One region of the Brevibacterium oceani genome, then DNA from elsewhere that is predicted to be linked to it. Evidence: predicted binding sites of a transcription regulator. Region 1 holds the regulator's gene; the other holds the start of a gene.

What was found. The regulator HspR, encoded in region 1, represses chaperone genes until heat shock. The targets are predictions, from matches to a motif close to AAGTTGAGTCNNNNNGACTCAACTT.
Region 2: the regulator HspR is predicted to act here: its motif matches at 3,788-3,812, upstream of clpB (ATP-dependent chaperone ClpB).

Annotation. Positions count from the first base shown of each region.
Region 1 covers NZ_CP072846.1:3,721,745-3,726,954, reverse strand. The annotation lists gene dnaK (molecular chaperone DnaK) at 1-1,299, shown strand, start outside; gene J9314_RS16585 (nucleotide exchange factor GrpE) at 1,299-1,982, shown strand; gene J9314_RS16580 (DnaJ C-terminal domain-containing protein) at 2,160-3,179, shown strand; gene J9314_RS16575 (heat shock protein transcriptional repressor HspR) at 3,194-3,631, shown strand; gene J9314_RS16570 (purine-cytosine permease family protein) at 3,841-5,210, shown strand, end outside.
Region 2 covers NZ_CP072846.1:3,941,223-3,946,432, reverse strand. The annotation lists gene J9314_RS17490 (HTTM domain-containing protein) at 1-1,018, shown strand, start outside; gene clpB (ATP-dependent chaperone ClpB) at 1,119-3,725, opposite strand; gene J9314_RS17480 (Na+/H+ antiporter) at 3,975-5,210, opposite strand, start outside.

The DNA.
Region 1 (5,210 bases):
GACTTCTCCACCATTCAGGTCCGTGCGACCTCCGGTGACAACCGCCTCGGCGGTGACGACTGGGATCAGCGGATCGTCGACTACCTGGTCGAGCAGGTCAAGAACAACTACGGTGTCGACCTGACCAAGGACGCCACCGCTCTGCAGCGCCTCAAGGAAGCCGCCGAGCAGGCCAAGAAGGAACTGTCCTCAGCCACCAGCACGAACATCTCACTGCAGTACCTGTCGATGAGCGAGAACGGACCCATCCACCTGGATGAGACCCTCACTCGGGCGAAGTTCGAGGACCTGACCAAGGACCTCCTCGAGCGCACCAAGGCTCCGTTCCACGCCGTGATGAAGGACGCCGGCGTGTCCGTCAAGGACATCGACCACGTCGTTCTCGTCGGTGGCTCGACCCGTATGCCCGGCGTCTCCGCCGTCGTCACCGAACTCACCGGAGGCAAGGAGCCCAACAAGGGCGTCAACCCCGATGAGGTCGTCGCGATCGGCGCCGCCGTGCAGGCCGGTGTCCTCGTGGGTGAGCGCAAGGACGTTCTGCTCATCGACGTCACCCCGCTCTCGCTCGGACTCGAGACCAAGGGCGGCGTGATGACGAAGCTCATCGAGCGCAACACCCCGATCCCGACCAAGCGTTCGGAGACCTTCACCACCGCTGAGGACAACCAGCCCTCCGTGTCGATCCAGGTCTTCCAGGGTGAGCGCGAGTTCACTCGCGACAACAAGAACCTCGGCACCTTCGAGCTGACCGGCATCGCTCCGGCTCCCCGCGGTGTGCCGCAGATCGAGGTCGCCTTCGACATCGACGCCAACGGCATCGTCCACGTGTCGGCCACCGACAAGGGCACCGGCACCGAGCAGTCGATGACGATCACCGGCGGTTCCGCACTGCCGAAGGAAGACATCGACCGCATGGTCCGCGAGGCCGAGGAGCACGCAGAAGAGGACAAGAAGCGCCGTGAGGCCGCCGACGTCCGCAACAACGCGGAGAACCTCGCCTACCAGACCGAGAAGCTGCTGACCGACAACGACGACAAGCTGCCCGACGACGTCAAGACCGAGATGCAGGGCGACGTCGACGCCGTCAAGGAAGCCCTCAAGGGCGAAGACGACGACGCTGTGAAGGAAGCCTACGACAAGCTCGTGGCCAACCAGCAGAAGATCGGCGAAGCCATCTACAACCAGCAGGGCGGTGCCGAAGGCGCCGAGGCTGCCGGTGAGGCCGGAGCCGAGGCCAGCGCCGACGACGATGTCGTCGATGCCGAGGTCGTCGACGAAGAGGATGAGGAGAAGAAGTAATGACTTCTGAGGGCAACGATCAGTCGTCCGAGGAGCCAGGCTTCACCTTCAGTGACAAGCGCCGGGTCGACCCGAACACCGGTGAGGTCCGTCCCGAGGCCGACGCCCAGTCGGCCTCGGCCGAGGCCGGCGATGAGCAGGTCACGGATCCGAACGCCGCGCAGGCGGCGGAGGGATCCGCTGCCGACGCCAGCGACCTCGGAGTCGATATCCCCGCCGATACCTCGGGCCTCGAGGACACCGAGGCGGCCGCCGAGCCCGAACCGGGTTCGGAAGCCGCCGCGCACCTCGCGGACCTCAAGCGCATCAACGCCGAGTACGCCGCCTACCGGATGCGCGCCGATCGCGAACGCGAACGCGCAGCCGTCGGCGGCACGATCAAGGTCGTCGAGGCCCTGATCCCCGTGCTCGACGAGGTCAAGCTCGCACGCGAGAACGGCGACGTCTCCGGCCCCTTCGAGACCCACGTCAACAAGCTGATCGACTCGCTTTCCAAGGTCGGCGTCGAACAGTACGGCGAGGTCGGCGACGAGTTCGACCCGAACCTCCACGAGGCGCTCATGCAGCAGCCCTCCGACGAGGTTGAGGAACCGACGGTCTTCCTGGTCATGCAGCCGGGCTACCGCCTCGGTGACCGCATCATCCGTGCGGCCCGGGTCGGCGTCCAGCAGCCGGAGGACTGAACGACGACCTTCGCCGAGGTTGCTGCCCGCCCCGTCCGACAGTGAACTGTCGTACGGGGCTGGGGGCCACCTCGGCGGCGGTCCGGATCTTCGGGGTCACACCCCGGGGATGCGGATTGTGAGGAGACAAGTGAATAGATCGATGAGTGCAATGATTGGAAGGAAAGGAGGTGCCAGGTGAATACCGGACCTCAGAATGATTGGTTCGATAAGGACTTCTACAAGACCCTCGGCGTCTCCAAGGATGCTTCCGATGCCGAGATCAAGAAGGCCTATCGCAAACTCGCGCGCAAGTATCACCCGGACGCCAACCCCGGAGATGAGAAGGCCGAGGAGAAGTTCAAGGAGATCGGACAGGCACACCAGGTGCTCTCCGACAAGGAATCCCGCGCCCAGTACGACCAGGTCCGCGCCATGGGCGGAGGTGCCCGGTTCAGCGCCGGCGCCGGAGGACCCGGCGGAGCGGGCGGCGGCGGATTCGACGACGTGTTCTCCGACCTCTTCGGAGGCGGCGGACGCACCCGGACCCGCACGACCTACGGCGGCGGGGGAGACGTTCCCCCGGACCTCGCCGACCTGCTGAACGGCTTCGGCGGCGGAGGCTACGGTGGCGGCGGATTCGGCGGCGGCTACTCGCCGCCGGTCAAGGGCGGCGACATCAAGTCGAGCACCACGCTGTCGTTCACCGAGGCGATCAACGGAGCCTCGGTGAAGCTGAACATGCCCGGCGGGAAGCCGCTGACCGTGCGCACCCCCATCGGCGTCAAGGACGGACAGAAGATCCGCCTGGCCGGCAAGGGCAAGGCCAGCCCCAACGGCGGTGAGGCCGGCGACGTCATCCTCACCGTGAATGTGAAGCCGCACCCGGTCTTCACCCGCGACGGGGACAACCTGCGGATGGAGCTGCCGGTGACCTTCGACGAGGCGACCCTGGGCGCCGAGGTCAAGGTTCCGACCCTGGGCGGCATGCCGGTCAAGGTCAAGATCGCACCGGGCACCCCGTCGGGGCGGACCCTGCGGGTGCGCGGCAAGGGCGTGAAGACGAAGAAGGGCACCGGCGATCTGCTCGTCGAGGTCGAGATCGTGGCGCCGAAGAACCTGTCGAAGGAAGCCAAGGCTGCGGTCGAGGCGTTCCAGGCGGCCACCGAGGACGATGATCCGCGCGACGGCCTGCTGGAGACGGCCAAGGCCAGTTGAGGTGGTGATGAACGATGCATATTTCGTCGACGGCGGCGGTGTATGTGATCTCGGTGGCGGCGGATCTGGCGGGAATGCACCCGCAGACGCTGCGACAGTATGACCGTCTCGGCCTCGTCATTCCCGAACGCACGGCGGGACGTGGTCGGCGGTACTCCGGACAGGACATCGCCAAGCTGCGGATGATCCAGCAGCTGTCCCAGGACGAGGGGGTCAACCTCGTCGGGATCAAGAAGATCATCGACCTGCAGAATCAGGTCGATGCCCTCCAACACCGCAATGACGAGCTCGAGGACGAGATCCGGACGCAGCAGGCGGCGAAGGAACGCGATGCGCGTGTGTTCGCCGCCGGCACTGCCGGGGACGTCGTATCGATCGCTCGCGGCAGGCGCCCGCAGGGGCGTCCCGAACCCGGCGCCATGGTGCTCTACAACAGATTCCGGCGGCGGTGATCCGGTCGGCACCAGTGATCGATAAGTGACGACTCGAAGAGCGCGAACCCGAATGCGGGTTCGCGCTCTTCTGCGTCTGCGCAGATGGGCGACTGCGCCGGCAAAGTCCCCTGCCGACATCTGCCCGAAACAGAACCGACATGTGCGGAAACAATCGCCTGCAAAAATGAGGTCTTGATCACGGTCGACGCACAAGTCAGGAACCCACAATGACACTGTCTCCGAGCAGGACGGCACTTCCCGAGCCGCGAAACGAAGCACAGCTCGCGGCATCTGAGAGCCTCGAGGACTACACACTCCGCTTCGCCCCCAGGTCGTACCGGAAATGGGCGCCCGGAGTCGTCGCGACGAGTGCGCTGGGCGGCATCGCCTACCTCGCCGACTTCTCGATCGGTGCCAACATCGGCATCGCCCACGGCACGACGAACGGCATCCTCGGCATCCTCGTGGCGGCCATCATCATCTTCCTCACCGGATGGCCGCTGGCGTTCTACGCCGCCCGCTACAACCTCGACCTCGACCTCATCACCCGCGGTTCGGGCTTCGGGTACTACGGGTCCGTCATCACGAACATCATCTTCGCGACCTTCACCTTCATCTTCTTCGCCCTCGAAGGCTCGATCATGGCGCAGGGACTCTACCTCGGCCTCGGCCTGCCCCGCCCGATCGGCTATCTCGTGTCCACGGTGCTCATCTTCCCGCTCGTCATCTACGGCATGAAGGTCCTTGCCAAACTGCAGGTCTCGACGACCCCGCTGTGGCTGCTGCTCATGGTCATCCCCGTCGGCTACCTCATCGCCTGGCAGCCGGATTCGGTCGCGGACTTCTTCGCCTATACGGGCGAAGAGGGCGAGGGCGCGAACTTCGCCTCGGTCATGCTCGCCGCCGGAGTCTGCCTCTCACTCATCGCCCAGATCGCCGAGCAGATCGACTATCTGCGGTTCATGCCCCCACGTACCCCGGAGAACCGCCGCAGCTGGTGGGCGGCCGTCATCCTCGCCGGACCCGGGTGGGTGATCTTCGGGGCGACGAAGCAGATCATCGGCATGTTCCTCGCGGTCTACCTCATCGCCAATGTCCCCGGTGCCGTGAGCTTCGCGAACGAACCCGTCCAGCAGTTCCTCGCCACCTACCAGCAGATGATGCCGCAATGGCTCGCTCTGCTTCTGGCCGTGGTGCTCGTCGTCATCTCCCAGGTGAAGATCAACGTCACCAACGCCTACTCGGGATCGCTGGCATGGACGAACTCATACACGCGGATCACGAAGCGCTACCCGGGCCGGATCACCTTCCTCGTCGTCAACCTGCTCATCGCCCTGGCGCTGATGGAGCTGAACATGTTCGACTTCCTCAACGCGATCCTCAGCTTCTACGCGAACCTCGCGATGTCGTGGATCTGCGTCGTCGCCGCCGACATCGCCATCAACAAATACCTGCTGAAGCTCTCCCCGAAGATCCCCGAGTTCCGACGCGGCATGCTCTACGACTGGAACCCGGTCGGGATCGTCTCGCTGGTGCTCGCCGGCGGGGTCTCCATCGCCATCTACTTCGGGGCGTTCGGTGCGACGGTCCAGCCGTT
Region 2 (5,210 bases), 220 kb from region 1:
CATCCTCACGAACTTCAACGCACGGCACTACACGTTCGGCGTGGGGGCGGCCTGGAACGGTGAGATCGCCGAACCCAAGAGCGACTTCCCGAACATCTGGCTCTTCTCCCTCTTCCACCGGGCGGTGACGGTGCCGCCGCTGTTCACGGCGATGATGCTCGGTCTGGCGGTCCTGGCCGTGGTCATCATCCTCGGGTGGCGGACGCGGATCGTCCTGCCGTTCTACCTCGTGCTGTGGGTGAGCTTCATCGAGCTCAACGACGGGGCCGGCGACCAGGGCGACAACGCCTACCGCATGTTCATGATCGCCCTCCTCTTCGCCGATACGACCCGGAGGTGGTCGCTCGATGCCAGGCGGCGGGCACGGGCCGGGCGGGACCCCGAGGCCGACGGAGGCTCGTGGCGGTGGGCGCTGATCATGGCGAACAACCTCGCCATCGTCGTCCTCGCCTTCCAGGTATGTGCGATCTACATGTCCGGCGGCCTGTACAAGGCCGGCGGCAGCGCATGGCAGCACGGCTTCGCCGTCTACAACCCGCTGCACACGCAGCAGTTCGGGACATGGCCGGTGCTCTCCGACCTGATGACGGCGTGGGGGCCGATGGTGGTCGCGATCTCGTGGGGGTCGATCCTCTTCCAGTGCGCGTTCCCCTTCATGCTCTTCAACCGCTACACCCGGATCGTCGCGCTGCTCGGCATCCTGTCCTTCCACCTCGGCATCGCGCTGCTCATGGGCCTGCCGTGGTTCTCCCTGACGATGATCGCCGTCGACGCGATCTTCATCCGCGACCGGTCATTCGCGAAGCTTGCCGCCTATCTCAGGCACTGGTGGACGTCGACCTCGCCGCGGGCCGCGGGTGGAGCCGCGGGTGCTCCCGGTGCAAAGGCGGGTTCCGGTGCGAAGGCGGGTTCCGCTTCAAAGGCGGCCGGAAAAGCCGTGGGCGGTTCCGGCGCGAAGGGCGGTTCCGGTGCGAAGGCGGGTGGGAAGTCGAGTTCCGCAGCGAAGTCGCGCGCCTGAGCCGTCTCCTTTCGCTGAGCAGATTCCGGTTCTCCACACCCTGCGCTGGGCAGCCCAGTTCCGAAACTGGGCTGCCCAGCGCAGAGTGTGCCCCGGAGCGTTACCGCTTCGGGCGCAGCTCCAGGCCTCGGGTCTCGGGGTCCTCGGGCAGGTCGACCACGACGGTGTCACCGTCCTGGATATCACCGGCCAGCAGCGCGCGGGCCAGCTTGTCGCCGATCTCGCGCTGGACCAGCCTGCGCAGCGGCCTGGCACCGAATGCCGGGTCGTAGCCTTCGAGGGCCAACCAGTCTTCGGCACCCTGCGTGACCTCGAGCGAGATCCTGCGATCGGAGAGCCTGCGCGCCATGTGCTGGATCTGCAGGTCGACGATCGAGGCGAGCTCGTCCTTGCCGAGGGCGTCGAAGAGCACGATGTCGTCGAGGCGGTTGAGGAACTCCGGCTTGAACGTCGCGTGCACGACATCCATGACCTTCTCCCGCTGCTCCGCATCGGACAATGACGTGTCGACGAGGAACTGCGAACCGAGGTTCGAAGTCAGGATCAGGATGGTGTTCCTGAAGTCGACCGTGCGACCCTGACCATCGGTGAGCCGACCGTCATCGAGGACCTGCAGCAGGATGTCGAAGACACTCGGGTGCGCCTTCTCCACCTCGTCGAGCAGGACCACCGAATAGGGCCGACGGCGGACCGCCTCGGTGAGCTGACCGCCCTCGTCGTAGCCGACGTAGCCGGGAGGAGCACCGACGAGGCGGGACACGGTGTGCTTCTCACCGTATTCGCTCATGTCGATCCTGATCAGGGCCTTCTCATCGTCGAAGAGGAAGTCCGCCAGCGACTTCGCGAGCTCCGTCTTACCCACACCGGTGGGTCCGAGGAACAGGAACGAACCCGTCGGACGATCCGGATCGGCGACACCCGCACGCGAACGGCGGATGGCGTCGGAGACCGCGGCGACGGCGTCCTTCTGACCGATGAGACGCTCACCGAGGACGTTCTCCGCCCCGAGCAGCTTCTCGATCTCACCCTGCATGAGTCGTCCCGCAGGGATGCCGGTCCACGACGAGACCACCTCGGCGATGTCGTTGCCGGAGACCTTGTCCGAGACCATCGGATCCGAGGTCTGACCGGCCTCGGCCTGAGCCTCTTCGGCTTCGGCCTCGGCGATCTCCTTCTGCACGGCGGGGATCTCCCCGTAGAGCAGACGGGACGCGGTCTCGAGGTCCGTGTCGCGCTGAGCTCTCTCGGCCGCCGACCGCAGCTCGTCGAGCTTCGTCTTCAGCTCACCGACCCGGTTGAGCCCGGCGCGCTGAGACTCCCAGGTCGCTTCGAGGGCGCGCAGCTCCTCCTCCTTGTCGGCGAGGTCGGCACGCAGAGCGCTGAGGCGTTCGACCGAGGCGGAGTCGGTCTCCTTCGCCAGCGCCATGTCCTCCATCTTCAGGCGGTCGACGGCACGACGGAGCTCATCGATCTCGACCGGAGCCGAATCGATCTCCATCCGCAGTCTGGACGCCGCCTCGTCGACGAGGTCGATGGCCTTGTCCGGCAGCTGCCGACCGGTGATGTACCGGTTCGACATGGTGGCCGCGGCGACCAGGGCGCCGTCGTTGATCGAGACCTTGTGGTGGGCTTCGTAGCGTTCCTTGAGTCCACGGAGGATCGCGATCGTGTCCTCGACGCTGGGCTCACCGACGAACACCTGCTGGAACCGGCGCTCGAGGGCAGGATCCTTCTCGATGTTCTCGCGGTACTCGTCGAGGGTGGTGGCGCCGATCAGGCGCAGCTCACCGCGGGCGAGCATCGGCTTGAGCATGTTGCCCGCGTCCATCGACGAATCGCCGCCGGCGCCGGCACCGACGATCGTGTGGAGCTCGTCGATGAAGGTGATGATCTGCCCGTCGGCGTTCTTGATCTCCTCGAGCACGGCCTTGAGCCGCTCCTCGAACTCACCGCGGTACTTCGCACCGGCGACCATCGCCGAGAGGTCGAGGCTGATGAGCGTCTTGTCCCGCAGCGATTCGGGAACGTCGCCGGCGACGATCCGCTGGGCCAGGCCTTCGACGACGGCGGTCTTGCCGACACCGGGCTCGCCGATGAGGACAGGGTTGTTCTTCGTCCTGCGCGAAAGCACCTGGACGACGCGGCGCACCTCCTTGTCGCGACCGATCACCGGGTCGAGCTTGCCTTCCCGTGCGGTGGCGGTGAGGTCGACGCCGAACTTCTCCAGCGACTGCATCGTCTCCTCGGGGTTCTCCGAGGTGACCTTCTTGCCTCCGCGCAGTTCGGGCAGCGCCGCGAGCAGCGCATCGCGTCCGGCTCCTGACTCACGCAGCGCATCGCCGGCGCCGTCCTTGCCGGCGGCGGCAGCCAGCAGCAGGTGCTCGGTGGAGACGAACTGATCGCCGAGGGCGGTCATCTCCTCCTGCGCGAGGTTCATCATCTCGAGTCCGGACCGAGACAGGCCCGGCTGGCTGACCGAAGAACCGCTGACGGTGGGGAATCCGCCGATCACGGCCTCGATCGCGGTGAGCACCGACTGCGGGTCGGCACCGACCTTCGTCAGCAGGGCCGAGGCCAGGGAGTCGGGCTGTTTGAGCAGCGCGGCGACGAGGTGGGCCGGTTCGATCTGGTTGTTGTGCCGGGCGACGACGTCGTTGACCGCAGTCTGCAGCGCCTCCCGGGATTTGGTTGTCATCTGAGCGTCCATTTACGCATCTCCTTCTCAAAGTTCTGTGCTGATTACAGCTCTCGAAAAGAACAACATCGACAAAGTTGAGTCTATTCCACTCAACTTTGATTCCGAAGCAGAATTTCGAGGAGATCCCCCGCCGAGGCGGCTCGCAGTCTCGCACGGACGCGGACCCTGGCGCGGACCCGGACAGAACCCGGGCGCGGACCCGGGCGCGGACCCGAGTGCGGGCCCTGGCGCGGGTGCGGGCGCTCGTCCGCCCCGCACCTACCGCACGAGCACGGACTGGAGGTCGAAGCGGCGGAGGACCTTGTCGGCGATCTCCGGATCGGTGCCTCGCTCGCGGCGGGCCCGGAGCACCTCGGCGCGGGCGGACTGCATCGCCTTCTTCTGCACCGTGAGCATCTGCTCCCGGTGCTCCTTGAACGCGGTCGCCTGTTCGGAACTCGCTTGGTCATCCGTCGTGCCGAGCAGCTGAGCGTGGAGGGTCTTGAACCGGGCGCGGAGGGGTTCGGCCACCTCGTCGGGGAGGCTGTCATCGTTCTTGATCTGTCGGATCGCGGCCTTGTAGGCACGCAGTGCGATGTCCTTCGTTGCTTGGTGTTCCCGCTCCGCCTCGTCGTCGATGCCGAGGCCGTCGACGACGGCGGGGAAGGTCAGCCCCGCCAGGACGAGGGTGACGAGCAGGATGATGGCGGCAGCGACGAGGATGTAGGACCGTCCGGGGAAGATCTCTCCGGTGTCGGTGGTCGCCGGAATCGACAGGGCCAGGGCGATCGTGGCGAGTCCGCGCATTCCGCCCCAGGTCATCAGCGTGGCATCGCGGAGGTTGAGCGGGGCGGCATCCGGGTCGTCCTCGGTGTGCCGACGGCTGAGGATGGTGCCGAGCAGCAGCCAGCCGAAGCGGACGCCGATGATGACCACGGCGATGATGAGGCCGACGATGATGGCCCGGCCCAGGTCGGCGTGCTCGGACTCGACGACCATGCGCAGGTCGAGGCCGATGAGCCCGAAGGCGATGCCGGTGATGAGCATCTCGAGGACCTGCCACGTCGAGTTCTGGGTGACGCGTTCGGCCGAGTTGCCCTCGACGTCGCGGCGGCGCATCTCGAGGGCGGCGACGACGACGGCGATGACTCCGCTGGCGTGGAAGTGTTCGGCGATGAGGTAGACGCCGAAGGGCAACATGAGCATGAGCGAGGAGCGCGCGATCGTGTGGTCGATCTTCTCCATCACCCACGACACGACGAAGGACACGAGGAGGCCGACGAGGATGGCGATGACGGCGGAGACGAGGAAGGAGATCGCGAGCTGACCGTAGTCCACCTCGGTGCCGGCCATCGCCGCGGCCATCGCGGTTTGGAAGATGACGAGGGAGGCGGCGTCGTTGAACAGTCCCTCCGACTGCAGGGTCGACATGATCCGGCGCGGGATCGAGACGGTTCCGGCGACGGCGTCGACGGCCACCGGATCGGGTGGGGCGAGCATCGCACCCAGGGCGAT